DNA from 2 places in the Peribacillus sp. YIM B13482 genome. Region 2 is predicted to be linked to the other one. Evidence: riboswitches for the same ligand, from Rfam matches in the RefSeq annotation. Region 2 holds a riboswitch; the other holds the start of a gene.
The links. A riboswitch is a leader RNA that binds a small molecule or an ion and turns the genes downstream of it on or off. The one in region 2 is predicted to bind glycine.
Positions count from the first base shown of each region.

Region 1: another riboswitch for glycine. It lies ahead of ACFX4L_RS16565 (PTS sugar transporter subunit IIA); the one in region 2 lies ahead of ACFX4L_RS17975 (amino acid permease).

Region 1 covers NZ_JBHZPF010000035.1:32,557-36,778, reverse strand. Annotated here, with positions in the region: gene ACFX4L_RS16575 (aldehyde dehydrogenase family protein) at 1-337, shown strand, start outside; gene speB (agmatinase) at 619-1,620, shown strand; glycine riboswitch at 1,785-1,883, shown strand; partial or broken gene ACFX4L_RS16565 (PTS sugar transporter subunit IIA) at 1,937-2,259, shown strand; gene ACFX4L_RS16560 (aldo/keto reductase) at 2,628-3,530, shown strand; gene ACFX4L_RS16555 (VOC family protein) at 3,638-4,099, opposite strand.
Region 2 covers NZ_JBHZPF010000041.1:20,075-24,296, forward strand. Annotated here, with positions in the region: partial or broken gene ACFX4L_RS17965 (amidohydrolase) at 1-90, shown strand, start outside; gene ACFX4L_RS17970 (hypothetical protein) at 894-1,136, shown strand; glycine riboswitch at 1,417-1,516, shown strand; glycine riboswitch at 1,520-1,576, shown strand; gene ACFX4L_RS17975 (amino acid permease) at 1,864-3,243, shown strand; glycine riboswitch at 3,570-3,673, shown strand; gene glyA (serine hydroxymethyltransferase) at 3,858-4,222, shown strand, end outside.

The DNA of each region.
Region 1 (4,222 bases), on a different contig from region 2:
AATTGTTCAGGAAGAAATATTTGGGCCAGTACTGACTGTACAAAAGTTTAAAGATGAAGCGGAAGCCATCCAGCTTGCCAATGATACCCCATATGGCCTCGCAGCAGGTGTATTTTCCCAAGACGGTGCAAAGGCTTTAAGAGTGATTAAGAAAATAAGAGCCGGAATTACATGGATTAATGCCTATAATTTAGCCTACAATGAAGCCCCGTGGGGAGGCTATAAGCAGAGCGGAATTGGCCGCGGATTAGGAACTTTTGGTTTAGATGAGTTTAGTGAGGTAAAACAAATCAACATTAATTTAGAAGTGGAGCCAACCAAGTGGTTTGATCATTAAAAATGGAGAAGTAAAGATAATTGAGTAAAAGAGAGTGCTTACATCGAGAAATTTTTGACTTTTTTTAATAGAGGAAGCATTTTTTTGAATTACCATTATTTCAAATATTATATCTAAAGATGGCCTGGAACAGAAAGAAATCTGTGTCGGTTCCTGGTAGTCATTATTGACAACACAATTCCGTTTTGTCTAGTTTTATAGGTTGGCATGAAGCTTGCATATATATTAGGAGAACATTAGGAGACATTAGGAGAACGTAATACAAGTGGGAGGCAAAGTTCATGTCGAATAATAAAAAACAACATCTTAATTTACCTTTTACCGGAATCTGTACTTTCGGGAAATATCCCGTATGTCCTGATCTAGACCAGTTAGATGCAGATGTAGCTGTCATTGGAGTTCCAAATGATATGGGAACACAATGGAAGTCAGGAGCAAGAATGGGTCCAAGAGGAATTCGTGAAGGCTCTACATTATATAGTTTCGGGTTAGATGGCGCCTATGATATTGAAAATGATATCATGTATCTTGGCCCGAAATGGAAAGTAGTTGATTGCGGCGATGTAGACATGGTACATGGGGATATGATGCAATCCCATGATAATACGGAAGAAGCCATTCGAAAAATCGTTTCAAAAGGTGCAATGCCGGTTGTTTTAGGTGGAGATCATTCCATTACAATACCAGTAGGAAGGGGCTTGGGAGAACTCGGGCCATTTCATGTGATCCAGATTGATGCGCATTTAGACTGGGCAGATCACCGTTCAGGAATGCGGGTTGGACATGGAAGCTGCATCCGCCGCTTATCTGAAATGAATCATGTTCAAAAGATTTTCCAATTGGGCATTCGTGGAATCAGCAGCAGTAAAAAAGAAGATGTCGATGCTTCCAGAGAATACGGAAGTGTCATCTTGTCTCCACGTCAAATGAGAAAGATGGGATTTGAACAGGTGCTGGAACTTATTCCAGCAGGTGAAAAATATTATATTACCATGGACATTGATGGCCTCGATCCATCGATCGCCCCTGCGACAGGCACGCCTTCTCCTGGAGGCCTGCTTTATGATGAAGTCAACGAAATACTCCATGGAATTGCAAAAAGAGGAGAAGTAATCGGTTTTGATATGGTAGAAGTAGCTCCTCCTTACGATCATGCGGGAATAACTGGACAAGTGGCAGCACGTCTCTCATTAGACTTGCTTAGTTATGTTTTAAAAGAAAAAGAGAAAAACCAGGATACAATCAGCGATCAGCAAGAGCTGAACTTCATAAAAAAGCATTAGTCTATTAAATTTGAAGGCGTTTGCTGATATAAAGTGATTTTCCTTCGTTTTATCATTTCTTAGTTTTCTGAATATGTATAAATAAAGAGTGATACCATAAAAACCACTTATGCAAATAATTTACGGTCACAAATATTTACAGTGTTTCAAAAAAATATAGCGGATGACGATTGTGTGAGAGTGCAATGCACAGCCACCGAAGGATCAAGTTCCAAAAAAAAACTTGGAACAAATCTCTCAGGTAAAAGGACAGAGAAGGGAATGTTGCCATTACCCTTTTCTGTCCTTTTTTGCGAACAAAAAAGAGGGTGTTCATATGACGAAAACGAAAGAGGATCTATCTGAATTAACATTTCAATTAATTCTCCATAGCGGAAATGCCCGCAGTTGTGCAATGGAAGCCATCGCCTTGCAAAAACAGGGTAAATCAAGCGATGCCCAAGAAAAATTAAAGGAAGCGGAAGATGAGTTTGCTGCACATAAAATCCAAACCGGTTTGATTCAACAAGAAGTGAGTGGTGAGGTATTCGAAATTCCAATGCTCTTATCCATGCTCAAGATCACTTGATGACTTCCATGACAACAAAAGATTTAGCGATAGAAATCGTTGAATTACACAAGAAAACTTCAAAGAACTAACTAAGGATTTTGATATTTCATGCTAGCTAGATGGAAATGAATTCTTGATTATTCGATTAGGAGGTTGCTACGGCAGCCTTTTTCTTATGGATCTTACGTGGGATTCTGCATCCACAAGGGGGCGATATATAACTTATCTAAAGTTCATGAACCTAACGTTCTAAAAATGTGGCATGTGAGGGTCACTCAAGATTAGGATTCTTCGAAATTTTAAATTATACTAAGATTCATTGCAGGAGCCAAGGATACTAGCACAGAATTAACCAATATGTTATGAAGGATAATAAGGAAAGAAACCGCAACATAGGTAAGCCATGACAAACACCTAATTAGCAAGCCCAATCATGATATAAAAGGGGAGAAACAACATGCAAAGAGTCAATCTAACTGAAGATCTAAGTCTTTCACGCATTGTTCACGGTATGTGGAGATTGGCAGATTGGAAATTTTCCACCGAAGAAATCCTATCTCTTATTGAACATGGAATGGATCGGGGGGTCACTACATATGATCACGCTGATATATATGGTAGCTACACATGTGAGGAGATTTTTGGGAACGCCCTTTCATTAAAGCCATCTTTACGCGAAAAAATGGAGATCGTTACGAAATGTGGCATAGTCATACAATCAGAAAACCGCCCTTCTCATAAAAGCCACCATTATAACACTAATAAAACTCACATTATAAAGTCTGTTGAACAATCCCTTATGAATCTTAAAACGGATTATATTGATTTATTACTTATCCATCGTCCTGATCCCCTGATGGACCCATCGGAAACGGCTGAGGCGTTTAATCAATTAAAAGAATCAGGAAAGGTCCGTAACTTTGGGGTATCGAACTTCAAAAAACCGCAATGGGATATGCTTCAAGCGTACCTTGAATATCCTCTAGTAACAAATCAACTGGAACTTTCTACATACAATCTTGAAAACTTCGAAGACGGAACCATTAACTTATGTCAGGAAATGGGCGTGGCTCCTATGGCATGGTCACCACTCGCAGGAGGAAGCATCTTTGAAGAATCAAACGAAAAGGCTGTCCGCTTAAGAAAAACGTTAGAAATCGTAAAAGAAGAAATCGGTGCTAATGGAATAGATGAGGTTATGTATGCATGGCTGTTGAGACATCCTGCAAAAATCATTCCGATCGTTGGTTCCGGTAAGAAAGAACGACTGGATAGCGCCATTGATTCACTAAATCTAAGTATGAAAAAAGAACAATGGTTTAACATTTTAACTAGCTCGATGGGGCATGATATCCCGTAATGCATTTGTGCCCTTGAACAAGAATCCTTCCCCAGAAGCAATGGGACACCCGGATGGGGGGTCCCATTCTTAAATTGCAAAAATAACAACTGGAATCATCTCTCCATTTAAATTGGGAATCGTTTATACCAATCTTCTAATGACATCTCTCCAAAACTTCCCTCAAAGTCCAGCCTTAATGGAGCAATCAATTCAAGTACATTTCCGTCTGGATCATCAAAATAAATGGCCGCATGGGCTTGCGGGTTATTATCGAGAACCAAAGGCTGCTGTCCTTCAGTAAAATTAAAGAAAGGCCGAATGTCAATTCCTCTATTTTTCAGCCAATCTTTCGCCGATGGCATGTCACCTATATCAATTTGTAATGCCACATGACGGATGGAAGGATGATAGGGAATTTCCACTTGGTTCGTTTTCCAAAGACCAAGCCAACTTTTCCCTTTCTCAAGCCAGAAGAAAACGACCCTCTCGCTTTGATAGGCAAGTTCTAAATCAAGTTTGCGGTAAAAATCAATCGACCTTTGCATATCTGATACTGGTAAATGGGCTTCATAGAGACCTTTGATCATCTTGAACTCCTCTCAGAAAAAACGTTTTGTCAGTGATTTAGTTACTTTAAATGTGAAACTAAAAGTTGGTCATTCGAAATTAAAACCGGATAAATTCCATGGGAACGTAATACAACATGATTC
Region 2 (4,222 bases):
AATCCTAAATTTGATATCGATGAAGATGCCCTTCTCGTGGCAGCAAAAGCAGTAGGATATGTTGTTTGTGGTTATTATGAGTTAGATTAGGAAAAAGAATAGAATATTTGTAAGACGTGGTACAGATGATGACATGCTTTGCTGTATTAGATAATTCTATTGATAATAAGCAACTGATACCGAGAAAGGCTAAAGAATGGGTTGTAGCTGATAGTCGGATCTCCGTGTGAAGGGAAACTTTCATGCATGGTGAAGGGAGGGGCTAACTGGAAAAGGCAATGATAACTTCGAATTTTCACCTATTTTTATGAATGGGAATACAAATAAATCATCCCCTTTTATAAAAGAATGCTTCAATTGAATTTCTATAAGGGCGTGTTTTGATAAATCTAAACACGCCCTTATAATCTGTTATTTTATCAGGGTAAGGTATAGATTTGATCATACTTTATAGACATGTTTTAAAAGGTGCCTGCTAACCAAATTAAAGTCCCAGTTTGACGCTGGTAAACAGTAATGGAAAATCGTTTTGTTAACACGTCAAGTATTGTAGAATAATCATTTACCTTTGGGTTTTTTGGCCGAAAAGATAGATGTGGTTCAATACCAAAAGTTATAGTTTCAGCTCTTAAATACTTGGTCTTTTCTTTTTAATCTGGACAAAACTGTAAACTATACTACTTAGGAGTATTCATTAACTCCCTTTCATGAAATTCCAAATAAAGGATTCTCAAATCTCCTTTTTTGTATTTGGTTCGAATACATAATGATTTAACAAAGAAAGTGAAAATAAATACGTGATGATAAATATAAACCTTATTGATCTAAATTATGTTATTCTATTTCTGTTTACAACAGTCCGTCTGCAAAACTGAAATGGGGGTAAGAGGTAAATGGATAAGGAAAAGGAAATCAAACTAAAGAAACCAAAGAAGTCGTGGGTATGGGTTCTAGCAATTATCATCATTGCTAATATAGCAGGTGGTGGGGACAAAGAGGAAGTTGCAAAAGAGAAAGCTTCTGCAACTACTGCTGAACTTAGGGAGGAAGCTTCTAACCAATCTTTACTGCTGCAAGCATTCTCGCGTGTCGCGAATTTTCTCTTTTTCCATACATCAATTATGTTAAAACTATAGACTTATGTAATTTCCTATCTTAAAAATTTAGCCTTATAGTCAATCGGAAAAATGCAAAAATGTTTCGCTTATACATAAGCTTGTTAGGATTCCTTGCGAATAGAAAAGCAGCTAATAAGTTTGATTTTTCGCAGCTAATAACTTCTAAATTATATACTGTTCATAAAGTTGAAAATTGTCTGTGGTGAAATTTCAGAAAATAAAGTTTTTTCAGATAACCATTGAAATGTCCATTAAAAACCGATAGTATACAACTATTAAAACAACTTTATATCAGCGGATGATGATTGTGGGAGAGACTAAACATTGTTTAGCACCGAAGGAGCAAACCCTAAAAAGCAGGGGACTAATCTCTCAGGTAAAAGGACTACAATAGGACGCGTCTCTGAAGAGAGCCATAGGCCACCGAAGGAGTTAAACTCTCAGGTAAAAGGACAGAGGAAGATAGGAAAATCCCTATCTTTCCTCTGTCCTTTTTTTACTAGGAAAGATAAAAAGAAAGGAGGTGCATTAATGATAAATGAGTCTATCTTTTGATTTGTACAATTAACGCTATATTTTCAAAAAGGATGGTAGATCTATTTCACTATATCTAGTACCTATCCAAGAAAGCGCTTACAGTGGTGGACAGTTTCCCAGTACGCTAATAATTCACACTCATTGAAAGACAGACTCTTTATTGGGGAAAAATCCAAGTATCCTATAAAAGTAGAAAGTGGGAATTCGTATGCAGGAACAAAAGTTAGATAGAGGGCTAAAAAACAGGCACGTACAACTCATCGCTATTGGTGGGGCAATCGGAACGGGATTATTTCTTGGAGCAGGAAAATCTATTCATTTAGCCGGGCCATCCATTTTAATTGCTTACATGATTACAGGCGTCATTTGCTTTTTAATCATGCGCGCACTTGGAGAACTACTCTTATCTAATTTGCACTATCATTCCTTTGTCGACTTTGTAAGAGACTATTTAGGTAATATGGCTGCATTTGTAACCGGCTGGACCTACTGGTTTTGCTGGATTTCAATCGCAATGGCCGACTTAACAGCAGTTGGTCTTTATACTCAATACTGGTTTCCCTCTGTACCACAGTGGATGCCAGGATTAATTGCACTTGTCATTCTGCTATTTATGAATCTTGCAACGGTAAAACTATTTGGCGAAATGGAGTTCTGGTTCGCATTAATTAAAGTCATAGCTATTCTAGCACTAATTGTTATCGGTATTTTCATGATTATTAAAGGCTTTTCCACTGATTCAGGCGCAGCAAGTTTCACGAATCTATGGAGTCACGAAGGTATCTTCCCAAATGGAATAAATGGTTTTATCCTCTCATTCCAGATGGTAGTGTTTGCGTTTGTTGGCATTGAACTTGTAGGACTAACAGCAGGTGAAACAGAGGATCCAGAAAAAGTTATCCCCAAAGCGATCAATAATATTCCTATTCGGATTATAATTTTCTACATTGGCGCACTTATTGTCATTATGAGTGTTTATCCGTGGAACGCAATCATCCCAATGGAAAGCCCATTCGTCCAAGTATTTTTGGCCGTAGGTATCGCTGGAGCTGCTGGTATCATCAATTTTGTCGTCTTAACATCGGCGGCTTCGGCATGTAACAGTGCAATCTTCAGTACAAGCCGGATGGTATACTCACTTGCCAAAGATAAAAATGCACCTGTACCGTTTGCAAAACTTAATGACCGTAAAGTACCTTCCAATGCATTGGTCTTTTCAACGGTTGTCATTTTAATTTCCGTTGTTTTGAATTATTTAATGCCTGAAGGAGTATTTACCTTGATTACAAGTATCTCTACAGTATGTTTCATTTTTATTTGGGGAATTACAGTCATCAGCCATTTGAAATATCGTAAAACAAGACCAGATCTAGTGAAAATGAACAAATTTAAATTACCACTTTATCCATTTTCCAATTACTTGATCCTTGCTTTCCTAGCGTTCGTCCTTGTTGTTCTTGCACTTGCGAACGATACTCGTGTTGCCTTAATCGTAACTCCTGTTTGGTTTATTATGCTGATTGCGATTTATAAGATGCGCAAAACGAAGGTAGATCAGGCGAATCAGAGAGAGGCAGCGGGGAATTAAGTGGCAAGAAACCCTTTGATCCCATTAACGATGTTTGTCCAGATAGCTGCCGCTCCATATTTTCCAACTCGGTGGGTAAAAAACTGCCCGTTATAAAAAGCTTAAGATATCTGGATGATCATATTAAAATTCAAAAAAATATCTTAGAATATTATTGTTAGCGCTTTCAAAAATGCTTGACATAATTATTATCAACAACTATTCTAAATGTACCAATTGAATAAGCGGATGACAGTTGTGGGAGAGTGCAAAGCGACAAGCCACCGAAGGAGCAAGTTCCAAAAAGACCCTTGGAACAAATCTCTCAGGTAGATGGAACCACAAATGGACGCACCTCTGGAGAGCGCGTATAAACATTTACGCCACCAAAGGGGAAAGGCTCTATTAAAAATGGAGCTAAACTCTCAGGTAAAAGGACAGAGAAGGGTAGAGAACGCTACGACCCTTTTCTGTCCTTTTTTGCGTGCAAAAAAGGGTGTAAAGCATACTGTTATTAACAGTTTTCATAGAAAAGTAGGCCTGTAGGGGGAAAGAAACTTAAGTGTTTAGTACCATATTGAAATTAATTGAGCGAAAATTCAGAATTAGGTAAAAACGTTGAGGAGGAAAATAAAATGAGTTTACAACAAAATGATTTAACCATTTTTGAAGCCATTGAGAAGGAAGGACAACGTCAACATCAAACACTGGAATTGATTGCATCAGAAAACTTTGTTAGCCCTGATGTATTAGAGGCCATGGGAAGCGTGATGACAAATAAATATGCAGAAGGTTATCCAGGAAAGCGCTATTATGGTGGATGTGAATTTGTCGATGTGGCAGAACAAGCAGCTCTTGAGCGATTAACAAAGCTTTTCGGTGCCAAATATGCAAATGTTCAGCCTCACTCAGGTGCACAAGCCAATTTCGCAGTTTTTTTCGCACTGCTTCAGCCTGGTGATAAGGTGATGGGGATGAACCTTTCACATGGTGGCCACTT